DNA from 3 places in the Waltera acetigignens genome. Region 3 is predicted to be linked to each of the others. Evidence: predicted binding sites of a transcription regulator. Region 3 holds the regulator's gene; each other region holds the start of a gene.
What was found. Region 3 encodes NrdR, which represses ribonucleotide reductase genes. Its sites were predicted from a motif close to CACAANATNTTGTG; they were not measured.
Positions count from the first base shown of each region.

Region 1: the regulator NrdR is predicted to act here: its motif matches at 2,283-2,296, upstream of nrdD (anaerobic ribonucleoside-triphosphate reductase).
Region 2: the regulator NrdR is predicted to act here: its motif matches at 3,763-3,776, upstream of OCV96_RS13490 (ribonucleoside triphosphate reductase).

Region 1 covers NZ_JAOQJO010000001.1:589,217-594,918, forward strand. Annotated here, with positions in the region: gene nrdG (anaerobic ribonucleoside-triphosphate reductase activating protein) at 1-6, opposite strand, end outside; gene nrdD (anaerobic ribonucleoside-triphosphate reductase) at 39-2,165, opposite strand; gene OCV96_RS02715 (J domain-containing protein) at 2,373-3,116, opposite strand; gene OCV96_RS02720 (DUF5685 family protein) at 3,106-3,963, opposite strand; gene OCV96_RS02725 (TFIIB-type zinc ribbon-containing protein) at 4,038-4,430, opposite strand; gene OCV96_RS02730 (radical SAM/SPASM domain-containing protein) at 4,585-5,702, opposite strand, start outside.
Region 2 covers NZ_JAOQJO010000014.1:80,722-86,423, forward strand. Annotated here, with positions in the region: gene OCV96_RS13480 (hypothetical protein) at 1-93, opposite strand, end outside; gene pyrF (orotidine-5'-phosphate decarboxylase) at 216-1,142, opposite strand; gene OCV96_RS13490 (ribonucleoside triphosphate reductase) at 1,270-3,663, opposite strand; gene OCV96_RS13495 (MATE family efflux transporter) at 4,060-5,391, opposite strand; gene OCV96_RS13500 (DUF4317 family protein) at 5,544-5,702, opposite strand, start outside.
Region 3 covers NZ_JAOQJO010000001.1:444,792-450,493, reverse strand. Annotated here, with positions in the region: gene OCV96_RS02100 (sigma-E processing peptidase SpoIIGA) at 1-716, shown strand, start outside; gene sigE (RNA polymerase sporulation sigma factor SigE) at 676-1,413, shown strand; gene OCV96_RS02090 (hypothetical protein) at 1,561-1,869, shown strand; gene OCV96_RS02085 (VanZ family protein) at 1,909-2,457, shown strand; gene sigG (RNA polymerase sporulation sigma factor SigG) at 2,447-3,226, opposite strand; gene OCV96_RS02075 (YlmC/YmxH family sporulation protein) at 3,389-3,622, shown strand; gene nrdR (transcriptional regulator NrdR) at 3,676-4,140, shown strand; gene OCV96_RS02065 (hypothetical protein) at 4,279-4,650, shown strand; gene OCV96_RS02060 (polysaccharide biosynthesis protein) at 4,688-5,702, opposite strand, start outside.

The sequences.
Region 1 (5,702 bases), 140 kb from region 3:
ATTCATAGGACATTTCCTTCCCTTTTACTATCTGCATATTACAGATGAAGAACTCTTGCCTTGATCTCCTTGGTCTTGCCGGCATTCCAGAAGTTCTCTCCAAGATAACCGCAGGTTCTTCTGGTGACATTCATTTTCGCATGATCCTTGTTGTGACACTGAGGGCACTCCCATTCCATATTATCATTGATCATGATCTCACCGTCATAGCCACAGACGTGGCAATAATCGGATTTGGTGTTGAACTCACCGTACTGGATATTATCGTAAATAAAACGGATCACTTCCTCGATGGCTTCCACATTATTCGTCAGATTAGGTACCTCCACATAAGAGATCGCGCCTCCCAAAGATTTATTCTGGAATTCACTCTCGATCTTAAATTTGGTAAATGCGTCGATCTTCTCCCGTACATCCACATGATAAGAATTTGTATAGTATCCTTTATCGGTGACATTGGAAATATCACCGTATTTTTCCCGGTCGATCCTTGCGAAACGATAACACAGTGTCTCAGCAGGAGTTCCGTAGAGGCTGAATGCAATACCGGTCTCCTCTTTCCATTTTGCGCAGCGATCCTTCATATAATCCATGACACGCAGGGCGAATTCCTTGCCGGGTTCCACGGTCTGGCTGCATCCTTTCATCAGATACGTGGTCTCATACAGTCCGATATATCCCAGAGACATGGTGGAATAACCATTGTGCAAGTATTTGTCGATGGTCTCGCCCTTCTTCAGACGGGCGATGGCTCCGTATTGCCAGTGGATGGGGCTCACATCGGATACCACACCTTCCAGTGCCTTGTGACGGCACATCAATGCTTCATAACACAGTTCCAGACGCTCGTCCAGCAGTTTCCAGAATTTCTCTTCATTTCCTTTTGCCAGAATACCGATCTGCGGAAGATTGATGCTGACAACGCCCTGATTGAAGCGTCCTTCCCATTTGTACTCTCCGTTTTCATCCTTCCAGGGAGACAGAAAAGAACGACAGCCCATGCAGGAAAATACATTTCCCTCGTAATTCTCGCGCATCTTCTTCGCGGAGATATAGTCGGGATACATTCTCTTGGCAGAGCACTGTGCGGCCAGTTTGGTCACATAGTCATATTTTCCGCCCTTTAAGCAGTTGTTTTCATCCAATACATAGACCAGCTTCGGGAAAGCAGGAGTCACATAGACGCCCTTCTCATTCTTGGTCCCCTCGATCCGCTGACGCAGGATCTCCATGATGATCTGCACGGTCTCTTCCACATATTCGTCATTCTCATCGATATGCAGGAAAAGTGTGACAAAAGGAGACTGTCCGTTGGTGGTCATCAGAGTATTGATCTGATACTGGATGGTCTGCACACCGGATTTCAGTTCGTCATGCACACGCATCTGCACGATCTTGTCCTTGGCTGCCTGATCCAGAGTATCCCCGAATTCTTCCTCCAGCTGTTTTGCAAATTTTTCCTTACTCTTACGCAGATATTTCCCCAGATGCTTGATATTGACGCTCTGGCCGCCGTACTGGTTGCTGGCCACTGCCGCAATGATCTGGGTGGTCACGGTACATGCCACCTGAAAGCTCTTGGGAGACTCGATCATCTTGCCGTTAATGGAAGTGCCGTTGTCCAGCATGTCCTTGATATTGATCAGACAACAGTTGAAGATCGGCTGGATGAAATAATCCGCATCATGGAAATGCAGCACACCGTTGTCGTGCGCCATGGCAATATGCTCCGGCAAAAGCAGACGTCTGGTAACGTCACGGGACACTTCACCCGCAATATAGTCTCTCTGAGTGGAAGCCAGACGGGTATTCTTGTTGGAATTTTCCTCCGCCAGCTCCTTATTCTCATTCCGGATCAGTTTTAAAATAGATTCATCCGTAGTATTGGACTTTCTAAGCAGACTTCTCTGGTAACGGTATACAATATACTTCTTTGCCAGAGTATATTTATTGTGCTCTACCAGATGCTCTTCGATCATATCCTGGATATGCTCCACGGTCTGGGTCTGTCTGCCCTCCTGCTGTACATCCTCCAGAATCTCCTCGATCAGTCCCTCACTGGCACGATACCGCTCCTCCACTTCATTGTTGGCCTTATGGATTGCTTCCCGGATCTTCTCCTCTTCATAGGGCACTACTCTGCCGTCTCTCTTCTGAATCTTCATTGCTGTTTCCCTCACTTTATATCATTCCCATAAGATACGAATTCCTGCATAAGCCGAAAGAAAAGCCGCATCGGAAGCAAGTTCCCGACACGACTTTTTCTGCAAATCATAGTGTCTCACTAGATTTTGTGTTTTCCAAGTAATTTCGTATCTACATCTTGTATCTAATATTATAGTGAGGATACATGGAAAAAGCAAGTATCTTTTTTAAAACATTCCTCTTCCACCATAACCGCCGAAGCATAAACCGCCACCGCCACAGCAAAGGTTGCAGAACAGATTGGCCAGACAAATTTTCAGGCACAGGTCGTTGCCACCCACATGGGGATAGCCATAGGCTGCCTGTCTGCTCTCATACCACTGTCCCCCGCTCTGTAGTCTCTGCAGGAGCATCTGGTATTCCATATTCTGGGGATCCAGCGCCACCGCCTTGTTTGCATGTTCCAGCGCCGCTACATTATTTCCAAGGCCCATGTGTGCCATGGCACTGTAGTAATACCATCTGGCCGTCTTCTCATGCTCTCCCATGCCGTCCAACGTATTTCTGGCCTCTCTGTAATAGCCGTTTCTGAGATAATTACCGGCTGCCCGCAGTCTGGGCTCTTCTTCATAGCCAGAAGTCTGCTGTTGCCAGCCTGCCTGCTGCCAGAAGTCTCCAAATCCCTGACCGTAGCCGCCATATCCCTGGCTTCCACCGTAGCCGCTTCCGCTACCACCATAGCTCTGCCTGCCATATCCGCCACCGTAACTGTAGCCTTCGGTCCGCTCCTTCATGATCTGCTGGTAGGCTGCCTGGATCTCCTTGAACTTTTCTTCCGCCTGATCCTTATTGGGATTGTTGATATTGGCATCGGGATGGTATTTCCGGCTCAGTGCCTTATATGCTTTTTTTATTTCCTCCTCGGAAGCATCTCTGCTCACTCCCAGAACACTGTATGGATCATAAGTCATTTCCCGTTACCTCTTTTGCACTGTCTTTCATCCGTTTCTTCCGCACGATCTCATAACGGCACCATACACCGGAATACAGAATATTCCGCAGAATATCCACATTCTGTAAAATAGGAAGCTGTTCGAACTCCTTACAGCACTCCGACATCATCATGGTCAGGATCTGCCGGCATTCCTCCTCAAAGCCCGGTTCCTCATACCGTTTCTTTAACGGATTATAGGTTCCTTTTTTGAGGTCCTGCTCGATATCCTCATAGGCATCCAACAGATAAATGAATTTTCCCAGGAAAAATCCAAGTCTCTCCAGATTGTCCTTCCACTCATCCTCACGACAGGATACAATCTGTGCCATGACTCTGCCAAACAATCCCGCCATGGTATCAATATCCGCATTGCCCTGCTTTTCCGCATCCGCAAAATTCTGCATGGCCAGTGAGATATTTCTTACTTTTTCCTGATATAATAACGGTTTTTTACGGAATTTTCTTCCCAACAGATAACTGTACACCAGTCCCTTCAGACTATGCTCGTCCTCCCAGTCGTCCTCCGCTTTATAGCAGGAAAAAAGCACCGTCATATCTGCCACATAATCCGTAAACAGATTTCTTCTTGTGGGATGTTTTTCCAAAGGATGGGCCACACATCTGCACTGGGCCTCCTGTTCCTCCGGTTCATATAAGCCGGTGAGCAGCATCAGGATAAAAGTCATATCGTAATTCAGAGAAAGCTGCCCCAGGACACCGTAACGTTCCTTCAGGCTCTGACACAATCCGCAATAATAGGATCGATAAACATCATACTCCTTAAATTTCATTTCCGACTGATTGATCACAATATATCCGAACATCTGGCTCACCACCCTTTCCTATATTTCTGTATTCCAATTTTCATTTCCCGTGATCCTGCCACAGGATTTTCCCGTCAGGTCTTGCGGATAAATTCTTCACCGCATTTTCTGCACCGGATTGCGATCTTCCCCTTATGTCTGGGTACCCGAATCTTCTGTCCGCATTTCGGGCATTTATAGATCTTGTACTCCTTACGACCGGCAATAGCCTTTTTCTTTCGCTGCCACCATCCGCGAACCTTCATTTCTTTCTTCAGATACCACTGGTTCTCGGCACTCCTCTTACTCAGGTCTTTAGAAAACATCCGGTAATACGCATAGACTAACAGGGCCAGAGCCAGCACATAAAATATTCTCAGACCAAAAAAAGAGAGCGCCAGGCAGACCAGAGCCACAATCATCAAAAACTGATTGAAGCGGTCGTTGCCATAACGCCCCCACATGAAACGCTGTAACTTCTCTTTCATGAAGTACCACCTTTCGTCCGCCACCATACAGGGGACACATTATCCAAATCTTTCAGAGTCTCCTTCGCGAAGTCTCCTCTGAATGTTACCTACATTATGGTATGCCGAAAGGCAAAAAGCAATTAACTAAGTATAAACTTTTGTAAAAGAACTATTATTTATTCCACAGTTCCTGGGCCCGTTCATCCCAGTTTTTCGCGTATTCTGCGCACTTTCCGCACAGATGCTCCACAGACTCCGGTGACTGTAAATCAGTGGAATGTGCTCCGGTCTCATGCACCATATGCTGTAAGATTTCCGGATTTTCCAGCATCGGGCAGGGCTTTAAGTGATTGCAGTTGAAAGGCTGGTTCGCACGGTATGCCATAAACAGTGGCTGCTTCAACGCAGTCAGCAGATCTACTTCCTTGATATTGGCACCGGAATAATGGATGAATACACAGGGCTCCACATCGCCGTTTGGATTGATATGGCAGTAGTTTCTGCCGCCTGCGATACATCCGCCCACATATTCTCCATCGTTCTGAAAATCGAAGGCAAAGATAGGTTTTCCGCCCTTCATGGCACGGATTTCACGAATACGGTGATACATATATTCTCTCTGGTCCGGATCTAAGAGCAATTCGGTAGATGCATCATTGCCTACGGGCATATAATGGAAATACCAGCTGAATCTGGCACCTTTTTCAATGATCATATCCAGGAATTCATCACTGGTGACTACTTTATAGTTCTTGCTGGTATAGCAGATGGAAGTTCCGAAGATCAGACCGTACTGCTTCATCAGATCCATGGCATGCATTACTTTATCAAACACGCCCTTGCCGCGGCGTAAGTCGTTCACTTCGTCGAAGCCTTCCAGACTGATAGCTACGGAGAAGTTGCCTACCCGCTTCATCTCCTGGCAGAATTTTTCATCGATCAGCGTGCCGTTGGTAAATGCATGGAAGCCACAGTCATCGTGTTTCTCGCACAGACGGATGATGTCATCCTTTCTGACCAGAGGTTCGCCACCGGTGAAGAAATACAGATAGATACCAAGTTCCTTACCCTGGGTAACGATGCGATCCATATCTTCAAAGCTTAAGTTCAGACGATTGCCGTACTCTGCCGCCCAGCAGCCGGTACAATGCAGGTTGCAGGCACTGGTGGGATCCATCAGGATCAGCCAGGGGATATTGCACTGATGTTTCACACGCATCTCGTTGATCTCTTTTTTACCGCAGAACGCCGCCTCAAAACCATAGTCCAGTGCGGACATTTTGATGACAT
Region 2 (5,702 bases), on a different contig from region 3:
GATATCGATTGCATCATCGCATTCATTGCAGGTATCTACAAAATGTCTGATATCATCCTCCGAGTGGAAGGTAATATATAACTTTTCTTTCATCCTCTGTTCTCCCATCTGTCCGCTTGCGGACACCCCATACATTTATAACTATTCAGAGCCAAAAGTAAAGTCTCAAAGAGACGATTTTGCGAATGAGACTCTGAATAGCAGCTGTCTTCTGCCTAGCGTGCTGCCAGCGCCTGTGCGATATCTTCACGCATATCCAGTACTGCCGCGCGGGAAGCATCTGCATAATTCTGCTCGCCAAACTGTGCGTATTTCTCCTGCTGGTATGCAGCAATGATGCCACGGGAAGAGTTGATAATGGCACCCAGTCCGTCCTCATTGAAAAAATGTACCAGATCTGCGCCTTTACCGCCCTGTGCACCGTAACCGGGCACCAGAATAAATGCCTTGGGCATTACCTTACGCAGTACTTTGCCCTGCTCAGGATAGGTCGCTCCTACGACAGCACCTACATAGCTGTAGGAATCACCCATACAGTCAGCTCCCCAGGCTGCTACCTTTTCTCCTACCAGCTCATACAGAGGTCTGCCGTTCACCAGCTGATCCTGGAACTCGCCGCTGCTGGGATTGGAAGTCTTCACCAGTACGAAAATACCTTTTTTCTCTTCCTTACAGATCTTCACAAAAGGATTTACACCGTCGGATCCCAGATAAGGGTTCACGGTTACAAAATCTTCATCAAAACCGTAATAGCTCTTGCTGCCTACCTGTACTTTGCCCAGATGTCCTACCGCGTATGCTTCGGAAGTGGATCCGATATCGCCGCGCTTGATATCGCCGATGACGATCAGGCCTTTTTCCTTACAATAATCCACAGTCTTCTTAAATGCCACCATGCCGGGAATACCGAACTGCTCATACATTGCCACCTGAGGCTTCACAGCGGGTACTAGATCATAAATAGCATCCACAATCCCCTTATTGTACTGCCAGATGGCCTCTGCAGCACCTTCCAGTGTCTCACCGTATTCGGTGAATGCTGCTTTCTTAATATATTCCGGCACGAATTTCATCATAGGATCCAGTCCTACCACGATCGGTGCGTTGGTTTCTTTGATTCGAGTGATCAGTTTGTTGATCATATTTCCTCCGTTCTGCAATCATTTTCATTGCATTTTATTTTCTCAATTGTATAAATTTCCCTCTGCGGTGTATCTGTAATAACCGCAGAAAAGGCACCGCCTTCGGGCGATGCCTCCTGACCTGTTTCTATTCTACCCCAACTAATGTCAGTTGGTCAACGTACTTCTTGATATTTGAAGCATTTACATACTTTTTATGGCTGTCACCGTTTACCACCACCAGAGTCGGTGCCTGCATTACACCGTAACGTCTTGCCAGCTCCATATTCTCCTCCGCATCGATGGTCACGTAGGGTACATTTTTCAGATATTCCTTCACCAGCTTACAGTTGGGACAGGTCTTGGTGGTGAACAGATACTTGATGTTCTGCGGCTGCTCCACTTTTACATCCACCTCTTCTGCAAAATTGGACAAGGTCACCACGCTTCTGGTGGGACGCTTCAGGGAAGAATGTGCAATATCATACTCTGTTCTGTTGGCGTATTCCTGTAGCTTACCATCATTCCAGTTCTGTACCGGACGATAGTAACCGGTGATACGGCTATAGACCTCGGTCTTCGCCCCACAGTGAGGACATACCTTCACTTCGCCCGCCAGATAACCATGCTCCTTACAGATGGAATAAGTCGGAGACAGGGTGTAATAGGGCAGCTTGTAATTGGAAGCTATGGTGCGTACCAGAGAAGCCGCTGCCTTCCAGTCGGGAAGCTTTTCTCCCAGGAATGCATGGAACACTGTGCCGGAAGTATACAGGGTCTGCAATTCATCCTGAATATCCAGTGCATCGAAAATATCCACGGTATAGTCCACCGGCAGATGGGAGGAATTCGTATAATAAGGGGTATCTCCGGGCTTTCCGGCCGTCTTGATGCCGGGCCAGCGCTTTCTGTCGTGCTTTGCCAGACGGTACGTGGTACTCTCCGCAGGGGTTGCCTCCAGATTGTAGAGGTCTCCGTACTGCTCCTGATAATCCGCCAGACGCTCTCTCATATGGTTTAGTACTTCCTTGGTGAACTCCTGGGTCCTGGGATCGCTCATATCCGCTCTCAGCCAGTTGGCATTTAAGCCCACTTCATTCATACCGATCAGACCGATGGTGGAAAAATGATTCTCAAAGGTTCCCAGATACCGCTTGGTATAGGGATACAGTCCCTCGTTCAGCAGCTTCGTAATGACACCGCGCTTGATCTTCAGGGATCTGGCTGCAATGTCCATCATGTGGTTCAGTCTTGCGTAAAACTCGTCCTTGTTGGCAGACAGATATGCGATTCTGGGCATATTGATGGTGACAACGCCCACGCTTCCGGTGCTCTCGCCGGAACCGAAGAATCCTCCGGTCTTCTTGCGCAGTTCCCGCAGATCCAGACGCAGTCGGCAGCACATACTGCGGACATCACTGGGCTGCATGTCAGAATTGATATAATTGGAAAAATACGGTGTACCGTATTTTGCGGTCATCTCGAATAACAGTCTGTTGTTCTCGGTGTCGGACCAGTCAAAATCCTTTGTGATGGAATAAGTCGGGATCGGATACTGGAAACCACGGCCGTTGGAATCGCCCTCGATCATGGTCTCGATAAACGCCTTGTTGACCATGTCCATTTCCTTTTTACAATCCTTATATTTGAAATCCATCTCCACACCACCTACCAGCGCCGGCAGCTCTGCCAGATCATCGGGCACCGTCCAGTCTAGCGTGATATTGGAAAAAGGAGCCTGTGTGCCCCAGCGGCTGGGGGTGTTGACACCGTAAATAAATGCCTCGATGCATTTTTTCACTTCGGGATAGCTTAAATTATCTACCTTTACAAATGGGGCAAGATAGGTATCAAAGGAAGAAAATGCCTGTGCTCCCGCCCATTCGTTCTGCATGATCCCCAGGAAATTTACCATCTGGTTGCATAGCACGGATAAGTGTCTCGCCGGAGCAGAAGTAATCTTGCCGGTGATGCCGCCCAGTCCTTCCTTGATCAGCTGCTTTAAGGACCATCCGGCACAGTAGCCGGTCAGCATGGACAGATCATGGATATGGATATCCGCATTCCGATGTGCCTCTGCAATCTCTTCATCATAGATTTCAGACAGCCAGTAGTTCGCCGTCACCGCACCCGAGTTGCTTAAGATCAGACCACCTACGGAATAGGTCACCGTGGAGTTCTCTTTCACACGCCAGTCTTCCACCTTGACATAACTGTTGACCACATCCTTGTAGTCCAGAATGGTAGACTTCATGGCACGCATTTTCTCCCGCTGCTTGCGGTACAGAATATACGCTTTCGCCACCTCTTCATAGCCGGCCTGTCCCAGTACACGCTCCACACTGTCCTGAATGTCTTCCACGTGGATCTCGTCATTCTCCACCTTTTTCTGGAAATCCGCAGTTACCCGTAACGCAAGAAGATCAATAATGTCATTATTGTAGCTCATCTGCGTCGCAGTAAAAGCCTTCATAATGGCATCATTGATCTTCGTCAGTGTAAAGTCCGCTTTGGAACCATCTCGTTTGATTACCTGAAACATCTTATGTACCCCCTTACCTTCGTGTCCCCATGGGCTTTCGCCCGTAAAACCTATCACGGTCTATTCTACAATACTTTGTAGGGGAAGTCAATTAAAGGATACAAGATATTGTGTATACATCAGTTCACCCGTCGATTTGTGCGGAGACGGCTTTACGCTTGCGTAAGGAGCCGGCTCTGTGCAAATCGACGAGGGGAGCGCCATCTCATGAGCAAAAGGCAGCTGCGTAGCAGCGGAAAGCCTCGAAGAGGCGATTTTGCGAATGGCGCGGGGTGAACGGCCGCGGGTACGAATGGCGCGGGGTGAACGACCACGGGTACGAATGGCGCGGGGTGAACGACCACGGGTACGAATGGCGCGGGGTGAACGGCCGCGAATGTGAACGGTACTCGCCTCTTACGCTCTCTTCCACACCCTGTGGTACAACACATACGCCACCACCGCAGTCACGCTCTCCGTGCAGACAAATGCCCCCCACACACCGGTGACGCCGATCAGGCGGCTCAGCACAAATGCCGCAGGAATGATCACCGCCACATACCGCATCACGGAGATCACCAGGGAAGCCATGCCCTGTCCCAGCGCCTCCAGTGCGCCGGAGCTGGTCACCGACACAGCGGACAGAATAAAGCCCAGACTGATGATGTGCAGTGCTGTAATACCGATGGTAACAGTCTCCGGATTCTCGGTGAACAGTCCGATCAGTCCTCCGGGGATCAGCCAGCACAATGCCGTGCCGATAGCCATGATCCCGGCAGTCAGTTCCAGCGTCAACCGGTAGATCTGCTCCACACGCTTCCGCTCTCCGGCACCGTAATTGTAACCAATCAGCGGCCGGATGCCCTGAATGATGCCATTGGAGGGCAGATAGATAAAGGTCTGCAGCTTGTAATAAACGCCCAGTACCAGCACATACGCACCCGAATAAGCCGCCAGAATACCGTTCAGTGCGGAAATCAACAGAGACGGCAGTGCCATATTCAGCGTAGCCGGAATGCCGATGCCGTAGGTCTTGCCACAGATCTCTCCTTCCGGTCGCAGATAAGTTCTGCGCAATTTTACCGGCAACGGATCCAACACATAATAGATGATATATACTAATAACGTGATCACCTGACCGATTCCGGTAGCCAGAGCCGCTCCGGCGATCTCCATCCGGGGAAACGGTCCGATACCGAAGATCAACAACGGATCCAACACAATATTCGTCACAAATCCGGCGATCATACTGACCATGGTGGCACGCATCCGGCCCACCGCCTGAAAGATTTTCTCTAACGTGATACCTCCGGTGACAATGGTGGAGAACAGGAATACCACATTGGAATATTCCATGCCCAGTGCCCGCACGGTATCGCTCTTCGTAAACATCCCTAAGAACCAGTTCATGCCGCAGAGGAATAAGATCATAAGCAGTACGCCGTGCAATACTCCCAGCACCATGCCCTGGGTTGCCGTCTTATCCGCTTTTTCCTGATTCTGTGCTCCCAGATAGAAGGAGATCATGGCATTCACACCCACACCGAAGCCCACTGCCACCGCCGTCAACAAGTTCTGTGCCGGATAGACTAAAGACAATGCCGTCATGGCATCTTCACTGAGCTTCGCCACGAAATAACTGTCTACAATGTTATAGAGGGAATTAAATGCCATGGACAGCATCATGGGAAGTGCCATGGACATGACCAACGGGAATATCTTCTTTTCTTTCATATAAGTCTGGTTCATTTTTCCTCTCCTTAAACAACAAACGCCACACAACATTCCTGCTGTGTGGCGAAAATAAGATCGATATCTTGAAAAATCCACTCCCTTACGGGTTTTATGACCGGTTATTCATTTTGTTCCAGAGCGTATTATAGGGAAGAAATGCCTTTCTGTCAAGCCTGTACGCCCAGTATTTTTGCAAATAACTGTGCCCCTTCCTCCGCCTGATAGATATTGATACCGTCAATGTCTGTGCTGTGGTTGGCAAAGGCAGGGTACAAAAATCCCGCCTCCGGTTTTCCGGCCTCGTAGTCTCCGGTCACCGGACTGAT
Region 3 (5,702 bases):
GTTTTCTGCCGGGGACAATACTTATGCTGTATGTGACATTTCACATTCGCAGCCTTGGGACGTTGTGGAACTATTTCCGAAAACTGATGCTGTCCACCTTCCTGATCGGAGGCATTCTGGCGGCACTGCTTCGGGGATTCCCGATGGGAAGAAATTATCTGCCTGGGATCGGTATGACCCTGGGAGTCGGAGCATTCTCCGGCTGGATACTTGTGTGGGGGCGCAAAAAGGAAGCGGAACAAGCCTGCTATTGTGAGGTAGTGTTACAGGGAGCGGAGGGACCGTTGCGCATTCATGCATTGGTAGACTCCGGCAATACCCTGACCGAACCTATCAGCGGAGCACCGGTATCGGTGCTGGACGCACGGATATTTTATCGGCTGTGGCCGGAAGGACTGCCTGGATTCCGGGTGATTCCTTATCACAGTGTAGGGAAAAAGAGCGGGATCCTTAAGGGATATCCGGTGCCGCAGATGACGCTCATACAGCAGGGTGTGGAACGAGAATACAGAAATGTATACCTGGCAGTGAGTGAGGAGGAGATCGTAGGAGAAGAGATCCCGATGCTGTTACCTCCTGCGCTGTTGCAGGAGACGAACAAAGCACGAAGGAAGAAGGAAAAAATAAAAGAGCCGGACGATCCGGCAAGGCACAATGTGGCAGATAGGAGTAAATATGGTCTTAAAGATAGCAATACCGGGAAAAATGCAGTTTAAAATGATGCGCAGGGAGCCTTATCTGCTGCACCGGAAAGGAGATGTCCACTATATCGGTGGCGCGGAGGTACTGCCGCCGCCCCTGCCCAGTGAGCAGGAGAATCAGGTGATCGGTGATCTGGGGACGGAATACGAGGATGAGGCGAAAGCCATCCTGATCGAACATAACCTGCGTCTGGTGGTCTACATAGCCAAAAAATTTGACAACACCGGTGTGGGGGTGGAGGATCTGATCTCCATCGGCACCATCGGGCTGATCAAGTCCATCAACACCTTCAATCCGGAGAAAAATATCAAGCTGGCAACCTATGCTTCCCGGTGCATTGAAAATGAGATACTGATGTATCTGCGCCGGAATAACAAGACGAAAATGGAAGTCTCCATTGACGAGCCGTTGAATGTAGACTGGGACGGCAACGAGCTGCTGTTGTCGGATATTCTGGGGACGGATGAGGATGTGATCTATCGCGGTATAGAGAATGAGGTGGAGCGGAAGCTTCTCATGAATGCCGTGAGCAAATTGTCCAAGCGGGAGAAGACCATCGTCAGACTTCGGTTCGGACTGGGGACAGTGGACGGACAGGAGATGACCCAGAAGGAAGTGGCCAATCTGTTGGGAATCTCACAATCCTATATTTCCCGACTGGAGAAAAAGATCATGCGGCAGCTGAAAAAGGAGATCAGCCTGCATATTTGACTTTGCATTCGGGACGGATACATGATACTATATAACATGTGCAGAATTGTGGGAGCTGCGTGGCAACAGAGCAGTTCGTGAACCATATAATACAGACAGGATAGTTTTCAGGTAACGGAATCGGAAGTAACCAAAAAGGACAAATACATGATACAACGTGATGATATATTATCAATGGAATATTTAAAAAAGACGGAATTCACCGGATGCCACCAGGGGATGCGTTACCGTCTGGAGCAGACTGAGGATCCGGAAGGCGGCAAAAAGCTTCTCGTGACGGTCTGGCCGGAGCCCTTTAACTTTTTAAAGACACCGGAGGAGAAGAAACAGAGGGCCATGTTCTCCTTTGACGAGGATGGAGTGGTGGATGCGGTCGGCTGGATGAACGACAGATTATTTGAGAACAAAAAGCTATGGGACGAGGCGCCTTCCCGCTGGGACACTTACCAGATGTAAAACGGGAATTTTAAGAGACAGATATAGGATGAAGAAAGAATGATTTGGAAATATATAATAAGGGATCTGAACGGTGCCATACAATATCTGCCCTATGGTGTGATGGCCGGTGCCGTCATGGGACTGATCCTGAATGCAATGAATGCCAGGAGGGAGCGGAAGGGAAAAGAAGCCTTTCCGATGGCAGGTCTCATGGTGTTTTCTTTGTACCTCATGATCATACTGGTGATCACTTTTTTCTCCAGAGAGGATGGCAGCCGGAACCGTGCCATGGATCTGGAGCTTTTCTCCACCTGGGGGATCAATACGAGAAATAACGCCTTCGTGGTGGAAAACGTGCTGCTTTTCATCCCGTATGGCTTTGCATGCCCCTGGGCATTTCCCTGGCTTAGGGGATTTTTCAGGAACATCTTTGCGGCTTTTGCGACCAGCCTGGGAGTGGAGACTTTCCAGCTCATTACCGGCAGAGGTTATTTTCAGATCGATGATATCCTGACCAATGTGCTGGGAGGAATCATCGGATACTGGATGTTTTGGCTGGTGTATCATACGTTACAGAGAATACGAGGATCAAGGTCTATGCGGTAAGATAGCCCCGCATAGCTTTCAATGCATTTTTTTCGAGACGGGAGACCTGGGCCTGGGAGATGCCGATCATATCGGCGACCTCGGTCTGGGTCTTTCCTTCGAAAAAGCGCAGAGAGATGATATGACGCTCTCTGTCGTTCAGACGTTTCATGGCTTCACTGAGGGAGAGATGTTCCACCCACGTCTCTTCCTTATTTTTTTTATCACTGATCTGGTCCATGACGTAGAGGGTGTCACCACCGTCGGTGTAGACCGGTTCGTAGAGGCTCATGGGATTCTGCATGGCATCCAGGGCATAGACGATGTCCTCCTTGGAGATACCTACCTCTGCGGCAATCTCTTCCATGGTGGGCTCCTTCAGATTTTTCCTGGTCAGGGTATCGCGGGCGTAGATTGCCTTGTAGGCGGTGTCCTTCAGAGACCGTGAAACACGGATGCTATTGTTATCCCGTAAAAATCTGCGTATCTCACCGATAATCATTGGAACCGCGTAGGTGGAAAATTTTACACCCAGCGTGGAATCAAAATTGTCGATGGCCTTGATCAGACCGATACAGCCGATCTGGAACAGATCGTCCACATTTTCCGCACTGCCGGAAAAGCGTTTGATCACGCTCAGGACCAGACGCAGGTTGCCTTCGATGTAGGTCTCTCTGGCGGCGGTATCTCCCTCCCGGATCTTTGCGAAGAGAGCTTCCTTGTCCGCTGCCTTTAGCAAAGGCAGTTTTGCTGTATTGACACCGCAGATTTCTACTTTTCCCTGTACCATAGAGACCTCCCAAGTTTTCTGAATCGTTGCTGATTTTTGATAACTACAGTATTCACAGGAGAGTCAGTGACTATACCGGCAAGAAAGATTTTCCAGTTTTTCCCGAACGGGAAGCGGAGCGGTATCATATAATAAATAGAAAGAAAACGGGAGGAGCAGAGTATGCTTTTTTCCGAGTTAAAATGCAAAGATGTAATCAATGTCAGAGACTGTAAAAAGCTGGGGCATGTATGTGATCTGGAGTTCGATGAGTGCAGCGGATGCATCTGTAAGATCATGGTGCCGGGATGCAACCAGTGGCTTTCATTTCTGCGCTGTGAGCCGAATATCGTCATCCCGTATAAGGACATCAGACAGATTGGACCGGACATAATTTTAGTTGACATTAACTGCTGAATCTTCTATAATCTTAACATAAATAACACGTGGTTTTTATAAGGAGGATGCCTATGAAATGTCCGTTCTGTAGCCATGAAAATACCAGAGTCATCGATTCGAGACCGGCGGAAGATAACAACTCCATTCGCCGCCGTCGTGTATGTGATGAATGCGGCAAGCGATTCACCACTTACGAGAAGATCGAGACGATTCCGCTGATCATTATTAAAAAGGATAATAACAGAGAGGCCTATGACCGTGCCAAGATCGAGGCAGGGGTGCTCAGAGCCTGTCATAAACGTCCGGTCAGCGCACAGCAGATCACGACTTTGGTGGATGAGGTGGAGAACGAGATTTTCAACAGGGAAGAACGGGAGATCCCCAGCGGCACCATCGGTGAGCTTGTGATGAATAAGTTAAAGGATCTGGATGCGGTTGCTTATGTGAGATTTGCGTCCGTGTACCGGGAGTTCAAGGACGTGAATACCTTCATGGATGAGCTGAAGAGCGTTCTGAACGACAAGAATCACAACTAGAATCACAACAGGACTTAACTTTTGACGAAAAGCGTCGATAATATAGTTGAAAAGAAGATAAAATTCCGCATTTTATAACAGCTGTTCGGAAAATGGAGTGCGGTATTAGAAAAAAACAAAGGACAAGGAGGTGGGTACATGGGAATCAGCGGAGTGAACGGAATCGGCGGAATGCAGGATTACAGCATACAGGCACCGGATTATAGCAGACAGCCGGCGAAGACAGTGATCACGGAAGTCCCGCAACAGGAATCCCGTGTAGCATCTTCGAATCAGATAGACAGCTCTCCTGCAGAGAATACACAGGCGGCAGAGAAAAAGCCCTCCGCCAATGCGGCACTGGAGGACATCTCCATTACTTTCCACAAGCAGGATGATTTCGGATACATCGGCAGAGACAGTGATATCCATTCTCTGGATGTGGAGAAAGCGATCTCCGATATGCGTAAGGATCAGATCCTGCAGCAGTATCAGTACTTTGTGGGCAGCAAGACCGTGTTTACAGAATAAGAGAACAGGTACCTCCGGATGACAGGCGTAGAGCCGATCACTGGAGGTATTTTTGTGCAGATAATTCAGGCAGCGCTTTTTTGAAAAAGCGGTACAGACAGAAGAAATAGATTCCGGCCAGCACCAGCTGACTTGCCAGAATTCCCCACAGATATCCCTGCATGCCGATCTGTGGAATGGCGAAAAATACAAAGGCCAGACGGATCAGCAGACAGACCACATTGGAGAAAAAGATCCGCCCCGCCATTCCCAGCCCCTGCAAAATGCTGGAGAGCGTGGTATCCAGATACAAAAAAGGACAGATGAATCCCAGCGTCACGATGAAATGCCCGGCCAGTTCACTGTGGAACAATTCGGTTCCCATCCAATCCCCCAGAAAAAGAAAACCGCACAGACAAAGAAAGCCCATGAGACTGCAGTATTTTACGGTACGCAGAGTGTCGTTCCATACGGCTTCCCGGTCACCTTTTGCATGATTTTCGGAGATGGTGGGGAGGAGAAGGACCGCCACGGAACTGGTGAGAGCATTGGGAAAAAAGATCATGGGCATGGCCATACCGGTGAGTACGCCGTATACACTTAAGGCTGTGGTGGTATCATAACCGTAGAGCAGAAGCTTCTGGGGAATGGAGACAGCTTCGATGCTCTGCAAAATATTCAGAACGATACGATTGGCGGTCAGGGGCAGTGCCATGCCCAACAGATCCCGGTAGACTGCGGAAGAAGGACAGATATTTTGCAGGGAAAGAACAGAGGCATCCGGATACAGGTGTATGTACAGGCAGATCAGAGCGATCAGCATGGACAGAAGCTCGCCGACGGTCAGACCTAAGACGGCCGCATTGATGGAGGGGGTGCGCCCCTCAGACAGATCGGCTCCGGTGACGAGAAAGACACAGCCGACTCTGGCCAGCTGCTCCAGAAGCTGCGTGAGGGCAGGAACGGAAGCTTTCTTTTTTCCATAGAAATAGCCGTTGATGCAGGCATGCAGCGCGGCAAAAGGAATAGAGAAGGACAGAATCCGCAGCATGGATATGGTACGGGCTTCTTTT